DNA from 2 places in the Kribbella sp. NPDC104218 genome. Region 2 is predicted to be linked to the other one. Evidence: riboswitches for the same ligand, from Rfam matches in the RefSeq annotation. Region 2 holds a riboswitch; the other holds the start of a gene.

Region 1 (5,572 bases), on a different contig from region 2:
CAGGATCGGCGTACTCAGGTTGCGGACGTTGAGGCGATGCTGCGGGTTGTTGGCCTTGGGTGCGCCCAGGCAGACCGAGACGGCCATCAGCTGGCCGGGGTACGGCATGTCCGGGTTCTTGTCGGCGATCCGGTTCAGCAGCCTCGCGTAGTCGCGGTAGTTGGTGACGCGCAGGTTCCAGTCCTGGCAGAACGGGATGAAAGTGTGCGCGGTCAGCGCGGCGGATTGTTTGCTGAGGGCAAGGTTTTTCAGCGAGTCGGCGAGAGCGTTCCACTGCGGTCCGTAAAGCATCCGGAAGGTGCTGAAACTGAGCTGGAACGGGTTGCCGGCCCGGGCCAGCGCATCGGCCCAGACAGCCCGGACGTCCTGACCGTGCAGGGCACAGGACGGCGTCCGGTCGCACCATTTCACGAACTCGTCGAACGAGTCCTGGACGCCGGCGGCCTGGACGTCGAGGAACTGGCGCGGCCCGGCCAGGCTGTGGTCGAGCACGCTCTCCAGGACCATCGCCCGGACGTTGCGCGGGTAGGTCTCGGCGTACTGGGCGCCGAGCTGGGTCCCGTACGAGCTGCCGTGGAAGGAGATCTGGCGTTCGCCGAGGGCGCGGCGGATGGCGTCGACGTCCCGGACGGTTTGCCAGGTGTCGACGTGGTCGTAGAGCGGGCCGGTGTGCTCGCGGCAGTCGGCGGCGAGGCGGCGGTTGAAGTCGAGGGTCGCGGTGAACTCCGCGGCGCTCTTGATGATCGGGGACGGCATCGCGGCCATCAGCTCGGCCGAGCACTTCACCGGGTTGCTGCGGCCGATGCCGCGCGGGTCGAAGCTGACGATGTCGAAGCGGTCCTGCAGTTGCGGGCTGAAGCGGCTGATCCCGGTCTTGATCCGGTCGACGCCGGAGTCCCCTGGGCCGCCGGGCCCGAAGACGAGGACGCCGAGGCGCTGCTGCTTCGCCGTCCGGCGGGCGATCTCGAACCCGAAGGTCGGACCGTTCGGGTTCCGCCAGTCGACCGGCAGCCGCAGCGTCGCGCATTCGGAACCCTGGACGACCGCGGGGTCGTCCTTGCCCTCGGCCACGCAGTCCTTCCACTGCACGGCGGCCGAGGCCGGGAGGACGGTGAGGCTGGAAGCGGCGACGGTCAGGGCGACAGTCCACGCGAGTGCTCTGGGTCTCATTTCCTCGAGTCTTCGGTAATCGCTTGCTCGCGGGCATCGGGGAACGCCCCCTGGACCACCCCGGTTGTCGTTTGAGGGGCTTGTTAGGGTCGGGCGCGATGACACACTCACGGTGGTTCCGGGTGGTGGCGATCGCCGAGGCGGTCTCCTGGACAGGCCTGCTGATCGGCATGCTGTTCAAGTACGTGCTGTCCGACAACGAGATCGGGGTCAAGATCTTCGGCCCGATCCACGGCGGCATCTTCGTCGTCTACGTGCTCACGGTGCTGCTCGTCCGCGGCCCGCTGCGCTGGTCCTGGCCGGTCACGCTGGTCGCGCTGGCCGCGAGTGTTCCGCCGCTGTTCACCTGGTTCTTCGAGATCTGGGCAGTGCGGACCGGCCGGATTGACGGCGGCCAGCAGGCCGCCGTACCGTCGCGTGCGGAAGCTAATTCAACAGCCGCATGAACCCGTGCGGGAGAGACCTGGGCTCGACCCGGGCGCCGTAGGAGCAACTCTCCCCAAGAATCTCTCAGGCACCTTCACCGTACGGGCGAGGCACCTCTGGAGGACATCGGTCCAACAGAGTGGGGAGGACACCACTCGGTCAACGACGACCGGAAGGGACCTCCACACGGATGGCGATCAGTGTTTTCGACCTGTTCAGTATCGGGATCGGCCCGTCGAGCTCACACACCGTGGGCCCGATGCGAGCGGCCCGGACGTTCGTCCACGGGCTGGTGGCCGACGGCCTGTTGACCGCGACCACCCGGGTCGAGTCGCAGCTGTTCGGCTCGCTCGGCGCGACCGGGCACGGCCACGGCAGTAACAAGGCGGTGCTGCTCGGTCTCGAGGGCGAGGACCCGGAGACCGTCGCCACGCACTCCGTCGACGCCCGCGTGGAGACCATCCGCGAGCGCGGCCGGCTGCGGCTCAACGGGACGCACGAGATCGCGTACGACGACAACACCGACCTGATCATGCACCGGCGTAAAGCCCTGCCGTACCACCCGAACGGGATGTCGTTCCTGGCCCGCGGGGCCGACGGCGCCGTCCTGCGGGAGCGGACGTACTACTCGGTCGGCGGCGGGTTCGTCGTCGACGAGAACGCCGCCGCGGGGGACCGGATCGTCCCGGACACGACCGTGCTGAAGTACCCGTTCCGGACCGGCGCGGAGTTGCTCGACCGGTGCCGCGAGTCCGGGCTGTCGATCAGCGAGGTGATGCTCGCCAACGAGCTCGCCTGGCGGACCGAGGAGGAGATCCGCGCCGGCCTGCTGCACATCTGGCAGGTCATGCAGGACTGCGTGCAGGAGGGGTGTGAGACCGAGGGCGTCCTGCCCGGCGGGCTCAAGGTCCCGCGGCGCGCGCACCTGCTGCACACCAAGCTCACCCGCGACCCCTGGTCGGTCGACCCGCTCAAGGTGATGGACTGGGTGAACCTGTTCGCCCTCGCCGTCAACGAGCAGAACGCCTCCGGCGGCCGCATCGTCACCGCCCCGACCAACGGCGCGGCCGGCATCATCCCCGCCGTCCTGCACTACTACCGCCGCTTCGTGCCGGGCGCGACCGAGGACGGCGTCGTCCGCTTCCTGCTCGCCGCGGCCGCGATCGGCGTCCTCTACAAGGAGAACGCCTCGATCTCCGGCGCCGAGGTCGGCTGCCAGGGCGAGGTCGGCTCGGCCTGCTCGATGGCCGCCGCCGGCCTCTGCGAAGTCCTCGGCGGCACCCCCGAACAGGTCGAGAACGCCGCCGAGATCGCCATGGAACACAACCTCGGCCTCACCTGCGACCCGGTCGGCGGCCTCGTCCAGATCCCCTGTATCGAACGCAACGCCATGGCCTCGGTCAAAGCCATCAACGCCGCCCGGATGGCCATGCACGGCGACGGCGTCCACGTCGTCACCCTCGACAAAGTCATCAAGACCATGCGCGAAACCGGCGCCGACATGAAGATCAAGTACAAGGAGACCTCCCGCGGCGGCCTCGCCGTCAACGTGATCGAGTGCTGATCCTCAGCCTTTGGTGGTTTCGAGGATGGTTCGGGTGATCAGGGGTGGGTCGTCGTTCATGGGGACGTGGCCGCAGTTGAGGAGGGGGACGGAGCGGGCCTTGGGTAGTTGGAGGTGGGCTCGGGCGGCTTGGATGGGGAGGAGGATGCGGTCGTGGGTGCCCCAGGCGATGGTGACGGGGACGGCGGGGACGTCGCCGTGGAAGGTTTCGCCGGCTCGGGCGTGAGCGGCGACGCGTTCGAAGGCGGGGGCGTCGCGGAGGGCGCGGGATTCGGCGACGACGGCTTCGGGGGCGCGGAGGGCCGGGCGGTGGTAGATGGTGCCGGTGAGGACGCGGCGGCCGGCGGGGGTGCGGGAGAGGCGGCGTACGGTCGGTTCGGGGGTACGGCGGGCGACGCGGCGCAGGTTGGTGAGGAGGCTGATCGCCCAGCGGTTCTCGCGGGGTGACCAGAAGCCGGCCGGGGAGAGCGCGGTGACGGTGCGGGCCAGCTCGAGCTGGCCGAGGCGGAGCGCGACCAGGCCGCCGAGGGAGTTGCCGACGACGTGCGGCCGATCGACGTCGAGGGCCCGGCAGAGCGCGTCGACGGTGTAGGCGAAGCTGTCGAGCTCGTCCGGGACGCCGTCCGGGACGTCGGGGGAGGCGCCGAAACCGGGGAAGTCGAGCGCGATCACGTCGTGGTGCTCGGCCAGCTCGTCGATCACCGGGTCGTAGGCCTGCCAGTGGTGGCCGATCCCGTGCAGCAGCACCAGCGGTTCGCCGGCGCCCTTGCGGTGGTAGGCGACCTCGACCCCAGGGACCCCGGCCACGGTGACCGTCGCGGTTGCGCTCATGACCTCATCGTGACCGCGGGACGGCGTCCTGTCATCGTGACATGGCCGATGTCACATAACCCTAATACGCTTCCACCGACTTGGTCGGCGCGTTACCGGAGACGGTGCGCTGCAGGTCGATCTTCCACGACTTGTCCGCGCCGAACGCCTGCTCGAACTTCTGGAACGAGCACCCGGTCGCGAACTGCCGCCGCTCCGAGCTCCACTCCGCGCCGCTCTTGTAATACAGGTGGTACGGCCCGCCGATCCGCGTGATCGCGGCCGCCTTCCCGGCCCGGATGTAGGTCATCACGTGCGGCTCCCGCGGCGGCTTCCCGTCCGAGACGACCGAGATCGCGACATCCTTCGACGTCCCGTTGGTGATCTCCAGCCGCCCGGTCCCGGCCTCGCCGCGCCGGACGACGGTCGCGCCGTTCGCCGGCCGCTCGGCCACCGGCGCCTTCCCCGGGTTCGGCAGGCTGCCGCCGAAGACCAGCTCGCGCGCCGTCAGCGCCTTGAACGCGGGCTGCAGATCGGCCCGCAGCTGCCGCTGCACCTTCTCCGAGGTGTACGCGCCGCCACCACAGCGCGCATCCAGCTCGGCCTGTTCCGAATCGGCCAGCCGGTACGCGGCGACCCCGATCCGATCCTGCAACAGCTGATGGACGCCGCTCAGCCGCGCGGCGACCGTGATCGCGGCCAACTGACCCGACGCTTTGTTCAGCGCCTTCGACAGATCACCCATCGCCTGCGCGAGCCCTTCGGCCGTCTGCGCGCGAGCCAGCGCGCGCAGGTTCCCGCCGAGGCCCTTCTCGATCTTCACCAGCTCGGCCTGGTACGCCGCCTGGTCCAGCGGGCCACGGGCCGGAGCCGACCCCACGGCCGACGTGCCCTGCGTAGGCGTCGGCTCACGCCCGCCCGCAACAGGCGCCGGCGCGCATGCCGCGAGCACGCACAGCAACACCACAACCACCCCGAGCCGCACCGCTCCACCCACCCCAGTAGCCCCAACCCCGCGCACTCCAACGGTACGGGCGGACCCACCGAGAAACGAACCAGCTCTACGTTAAGAATCAGCTCCGCTGGGCCGGACGGACGAACGGGAACGCCAGCGTGGAGCGGATGTTCTGGCCGGTCAGCATCATCATCACCCGGTCGACGCCGATGCCGAGCCCGCCGGTCGGCGGCATCGCGTACTCGAGCGCGCTGAGGAAGTCCTCGTCGAGGGACATCGCCTCCGGGTCGCCGGCGGCCGCTTTCAGCGACTGCTCGGTGAGCCGGCGCCGCTGCTCGACCGGGTCGACGAGCTCGGAGTACGCCGTCCCGATCTCGGCGCCGAAGGCAACAAGGTCCCAGCGCTCGGCCAGGCGCGGCTCGCTGCGGTGCGTGCGGGTCAGCGGCGACGTCTCCAGCGGGAAGTCGGTGTAGAACGTCGGCAGCGTGGTGTGCGGCTCGACCAGCTCGTCGTACAACTCCAGGACGAGCTCACCGGCGGACATGTCCATCCGGGTGTGGACGCCGTGCTCCGCGCACAGCTCCCGCAGCGCCTCGGTCGACGTGTCGGGATTCACCGGGACGCCGGCCGCCCGCGCGACCGCGTCG
Region 2 (5,572 bases):
CCTTCGTCCCGCCCCGGTAAAGACCAAGACGTGCCGAAGTGGTGAAATTGTTGCAAGAAGCACCAAAACGGAGTGGACTTTTCGGAACTAGCCGATCGCAGGATAGAGCGGGAACTTCGCCGTCAGGACGCCGACGCGCGCACGCAATTCAGCTGTGAACGACTCGCTCGGCTCCTGAATCAGAGCCGCTGCGACGATGTCGGCCACCTCCGCGAATTCGGCCGCCCCGAACCCGCGGGCCGCCAATGCGGGCGTCCCGATCCGCAGCCCAGACGAGACCATCGGCGGCCGCGGGTCGAACGGGACGGCGTTGCGGTTCACGGTCAGCCCGACCGAGTGCAGCCGATCCTCGGCCTGCTGGCCGTCCAGCGCCGAGTCGCGCAGGTCGACCAGCACCAGGTGCACCTGCGTCCCTCCGGTCAGGACCGTAATCCCGGCCGCGCGGACGTCGTCGGCCAGCAGCCGGTCCGCGATCGCCTGCGCGCCCTCGAGCGTCCGCCGCTGCCGGTCGCGGAACTCCTCCGACGCCGCCAGCTTGAACCCGACCGCCTTGGCGGCGATCACATGTTCCAGAGGACCGCCCTGCTGCCCGGGGAAGACCGCGGAGTTGAACTTCTTCGCCAGGTCGGCCCGGTTGGTCAGGATGACGCCGCCGCGCGGCCCGCCGAGCGTCTTGTGGGTGGTCGTGGTGACCACGTCGGCGTGCGGGACCGGGCTCGGGTGCAGCCCGGCCGCGACCAGCCCGGCGAAGTGCGCCATGTCGACCATCAGGTACGCGCCGACCAGGTCCGCGATCCGCCGGAACTCGGCGAAGTCCAGGTGCAGCGGGTACGCCGACCAGCCGGCCACGATCAGCTTCGGCCGGTGCTCGAGCGCGAGCCGCTCGACCTCGGCCATGTCGACCGCGAAGTCGTCCGGACTGACGTGGTACGCGACGACGTCGTACAGCTTGCCGCTGAAGTTGAGCCGCATACCGTGCGTGAGGTGCCCGCCGTGCGCGAGGTCGAGGCCGAGGATCGTGTCACCGGGGTCGAGCAGCGCGAACATCGCGGCGGCGTTCGCCTGGGCGCCCGAGTGCGGCTGGACGTTCGCGAAACCCGCGCCGAACAGGGCCTTGGCCCGGTCGATGGCCAGCTGCTCGACGACGTCGACATGCTCGCAGCCGCCGTAGTACCGGCGGCCGGGGTAACCCTCGGCGTACTTGTTGGTCAGGACCGAGCCCTGGGCCTCCATCACCGCGAGCGGTGCGAAGTTCTCGCTGGCGATCAGCTCGAGGGTGTCGCGCTGACGGCCGAGCTCGGCGGTGATGGCGGCGTGGATCTCCGGATCGAACGCGGCCAGGGACTGGTCGAGCATCTCACTCACCGCCGATCAGGGTCGTGTAGGCGGCGGCGTCCAGCAGGCTGACCTCGCCCGTGATCCGCAGCCGCAGCAGCCAGCCCGCGCCGTACGGGTCGGTGTTCACCAGGCCCGGGTCGGCGACGACGGCCTCGTTGATCTCGGCGATCTCGCCGTCGAGCGGCGCGAACAGATCGCTCACCGACTTGGTCGACTCGATCTCGCCGCAGGTGTCACCGGCGCGGACGGCGTCGCCGGCCGCGGGCAGCTCGACGTACACGACATCGCCCAGCGCTTCCCCTGCGAACGCTGTGATGCCGACCGTCGCGATGTCGCCGTCGACGGCGATCCACTCGTGCTCCGCGGTGTACTGCAGGTTGGTGGGAACGGACATGAGAGCTCCTAGGCGCGGCGGTAGAAGGGCAGGGCGACGACCTCGACGACGTCGTGGGTCCCGCGGATGTCGACGTGCAGCTGGGTGCCGGGCTCGTCGTAGCCGGCCCCGACGTAGGCCATCGCGATCGGGTGACCGAGGGTGGGGGACGGCGCACCGCTGGTGATCGCGCCGATCTGCCGCCCGGACTCCGGGTCGTGGACGGCGTACCCGCTCCGCGGCGACCGGCGTCCGGCCGAGGTGAGGCCGACGAGCACCTGCCGCGCGCCCTCGTCGCGCCGGCGGGCGAGCGCGTCCCGGCCGACGAAGTCACCCTCTTTGCCGAAGGCAACGACCCGGCCGAGCCCGGCCTCGAACGGCGTGGTCGCGGCAGTCAGCTCGTTGCCGTACAGGGGCATTCCGGCCTCGAGCCGAAGCGTGTCCCGGCAGGCCAGCCCGGCCGGCAACAGCCCGTGCGGAGCGCCGGCCGCCAGGAGTGCGGTCCAGATCCCGGCGGCGTCGTCCGGCCGGCAGTAGATCTCGAAGCCGTCCTCGCCGGTGTAGCCGGTGCGCGCGAGCAGGATGTTGCGCTCGGCAAGCGTCCCGGCGCAGATCGCGTAGTACTTCAGGTCGGCCAGCGGCAGCTCGGTGAGCGTGGCGACGATCTCGGCGGACGCGGGGCCCTGGACGGCGATCAGCGTCCAATCAGCCGTGGTGTCGCGCAGCTCGGCGTCGAAGCCGGCGATCCGCTCGACCAGCTCGTCCCGGACGGCGGCCGCGTTGCTCGCGTTCGCGACGATCAGGAAGTGTTCCTCGGCGAGCCGGTAGACGACCAGATCGTCGAGGATGCCGCCGTCCGCGGCGCACAGCATCGTGTACCGGGCGCGACCGGCGCCGATCTTCGACGGCTGCCCGACCAGGCTGTGGTCGAGCGCCTGCGCGACCTGCGGCCCGGTCAGCTCCAGCTCGCCCATGTGGGACAGGTCGAACAGGCCGGCCGCCGTCCGGACGGCGGTGTGCTCGGCGATGTCGGAGGTGTAGCGCACCGGCATCGACCAGCCGGCGAAATCGGTGAACGACGCACCGAGTCGTTGATGTTCCGCATGCAGCGGCGTTGGACGTGACGACGTCATGGCTGGGAGGCTCCCTCGGTCCGGCGTCACGGACACGTGACGCCTCTGCTGGGTGACCTCCCCGCTCTGTCATCGGTACCTGAGAGCTTCGCCGCCGGGTGTGGCGGTTTGCACCGTGGGTGCGGGTCGCCCGCAGTTGCGCGGGCACCCGGCTTTCCAGAGTTCGCCTCATCGGAACGGTCGCTTGGGCCTGAGAGATTCTGGGGAGATTTGCTCCTTCGGCGCCTCATCGTGATGGATGAGGACTCTCCCGCCCCGATTCGAACGGCGCGATATGCGGTTGAGCCGCCGACTCTAGGGTGTGCCCGGCGGCCGGGTCAATCGGCGTCCGGACCCGCTGATGTGATTGGGTCGGCGGGTGACTGCCAACGACGCCGAGGCCCGGAGCCGGCGCGCCCAGCTCGTGGTCTGGGGCGTGTACGTCGGGATCCCGGTGCTGTTCCTGATCGCGACGGTGACGATCAACCTGTCCGCCGACCAGGCGCTGGTGGACTGGAAATCGGTGCTGATCCCGGTCGCGGCGATCGCCGGCGGCTGGCTGTTCCGCGACCGCAGCCGCTGGAAGCCGGACCGCTGGGCCTCGGTCGGCGCGATCACCGGGAGCACCGCCGCGCTGTTCGGCGTCTTCGCGACGATCGTGATCGGCGGCCCGGCGCTGTTCTGCGTCCCGGCGGCCGCGATCGGCGGCGTGATCGGGTTCCTGATCGGCCGGTGGGGCGAGCGTCAGCTGCTCCGGCCCGCGGTGGCCGGGCTGGGGGACACGCCGTACGAGCTGACGTTCCGGATCCGGGGGATCAACCGGCTCCGGCTGACCGTCGGCGACACCTCAGTGACGCTGCGGGCGACCGTCCGGGCCAAGAGCGCGGACGGCGACAACACCCGGGAGAACATCCAGGACGTGCCGCTCTCGGTGCTGAAGGTGTCGGAGACCACGCTGGCCGGCGGTGAGGAGCTGGAGTACCCGATCCGCCTCGACCGGACGCCGGTCAGCACGCCCGGCCCGGCGCTCGTCGTCCAGACTCTCGCGACCGAATGGATCCTGCCGCACGACGAAGCCGTCGTACTGGCCGAGATCCTGAATCGCCGGATCGCCGCGGCCGCGGCGCCGGCGAACTGAGAGGACGGTCGCGATGTTCCGCCAGATGTCGGTTTTCGCGTGGACGCTGATGCTGCTCGGCCTGGGCGGACTGGCCTGGTTCGTGATCTGGCTGGTCCGCCGCGAGCGCTACCGCAAGTCGTTGCGGGATCGGGGCTGGACGTTCGTCGGCTCGCCGGCGTTCGCCGCGGTCGCGCGGCTGGGCAACCCGCCGTTCGGCATCGGGTTCACCCGGTCGCCGGACGATCAGATCACCGGGGCGACGAGCCAGGGCCGCCCGTTCCAGGTGATCGAGTACAGCAACGATCACTGGGGCGGCTGGGTCGGCATGGTGACGCTGTCGCGGCGGCTGCCCGAGTTGTGGATCACCGGCGGGCAGACGCAGCCCCGGTACGGCGTGATGGCGACGATGGTCCCGGTTCCGGCGCAGCTCGGGGCCGGTTGGACGGTCGGTGTCCAGGAGCCCGAGTTCGCGACCGACGTGCTGACCGCCCAGCTGTGTGAGCAGCTGTACGCGATGGCCGCCGGGCAGCCCGGGCTGAACCTGAGCATCGACGGCGACCAGCTCGTCGTCCTCGACCCGCCGCGCAAGGACGCCGAGCTCCTCGCCCCCTGGCTGGAGCAGCTCGCCGCGATCGCGGCCGCGATCGATGCGGCTCCGCTGGACCGCTGGATCCAGCCCGAGCGTGAGGCCCGGCTGACCTTCTACCAGCACCCGGACTGGTACTGGATCGGCGAGGACGACCAGCTGCTGCAGACCACCCCGATCACCCGATCGGGCCATGGGCACCGCACGAGCGAGGTGATCCGCGGCCGGGACGGCGACGGCCCGCCCTTCGTCGCCTTCACCCACCACTGGAAGACGACGCGGACCGAGTCCAGCACGGACTCCGAGGGCCGCACCACCACCCGGACCGTGACCGAGCATCACAGCGAGGCGATGCTCGGCTTCCAGCTCCCGGCGCGGATGCCGTGGCTGCAGGTCGGCCGCCGGGGCTTCGGCGGTGGGATCAGCTTCGAGAGCGAGGACTTCAACCGGCAGTTCGGGATCTTCGCGCAGGACAAGAAGTTCGCCTACGACGTGATCCACCCGCGCCAGATGGAGTTCCTGATGGCCAACCCGCCGTCGGGGTTCCAGATCGTCGACGACTGGGCCTGGTTCAGCCCCGGCGAGCACAGCCACCCGCTGGTCGCGCACAACTCCCGCTTCCTGCGGACGTTCCTGGCCGGGATCCCGCGGTTCGTCTGGCGCAATCTCGGGCTGCCGGATTCTCCTTACCCGCAGACCTAATCCAGCGGGATCGTTGCCCATAGCCCGCAGTGGTGACTGCGTGCGACGTCGGTCCGTCCGAGGTGCAGATCGAGCGACTGGACGACGTCGTCCGCTGGGCGGAACCGCGGCCAATGGGGGAGTGCCGGCGTGTTCGGGTCACCGGTATGCGCGAAGGCAGACCAGTAGTCCAGCATCGCGTTCGCGAGCCGGCGCTGATCGCCGTCGAGGGGCGCTCCGCCCACCCGGAGGTCGAACAGGTACAGCGCGTCGGCCGAGTGGTACGCGTCGTACGGGTAGCCGACGGCTGGCAGCGTCGGTGGCGCCGTCCGATCGGCGAACTCGTACGCGTACGTCGGCGC

Evidence for each region. A riboswitch is a leader RNA that binds a small molecule or an ion and turns the genes downstream of it on or off. The one in region 2 is predicted to bind glycine.
Region 1: it holds a riboswitch for glycine, as region 2 does, so the genes downstream of both, ACZ6ZD_RS05890 (L-serine ammonia-lyase) here and gcvT (glycine cleavage system aminomethyltransferase GcvT) in region 2, are expected to answer to the same signal.

Annotation. Positions count from the first base shown of each region.
Region 1 is NZ_JBVJMQ010000001.1:1,252,306-1,257,877, reverse strand. It holds gene ACZ6ZD_RS05900 (alpha/beta fold hydrolase) at 1-1,170, opposite strand, end outside; gene ACZ6ZD_RS05895 (DUF3817 domain-containing protein) at 1,269-1,616, shown strand; glycine riboswitch at 1,614-1,706, shown strand; gene ACZ6ZD_RS05890 (L-serine ammonia-lyase) at 1,787-3,160, shown strand; gene ACZ6ZD_RS05885 (alpha/beta fold hydrolase) at 3,164-3,991, opposite strand; gene ACZ6ZD_RS05880 (hypothetical protein) at 4,053-4,955, opposite strand; gene lysX (bifunctional lysylphosphatidylglycerol synthetase/lysine--tRNA ligase LysX) at 5,044-5,572, opposite strand, start outside.
Region 2 is NZ_JBVJMQ010000003.1:78,065-83,636, forward strand. It holds gene glyA (serine hydroxymethyltransferase) at 88-1,356, opposite strand; gene gcvH (glycine cleavage system protein GcvH) at 1,358-1,732, opposite strand; gene gcvT (glycine cleavage system aminomethyltransferase GcvT) at 1,741-2,844, opposite strand; glycine riboswitch at 2,909-3,006, opposite strand; glycine riboswitch at 3,012-3,107, opposite strand; gene ACZ6ZD_RS25435 (hypothetical protein) at 3,203-3,961, shown strand; gene ACZ6ZD_RS25440 (hypothetical protein) at 3,987-5,231, shown strand; gene ACZ6ZD_RS25445 (carboxylesterase/lipase family protein) at 5,228-5,572, opposite strand, start outside.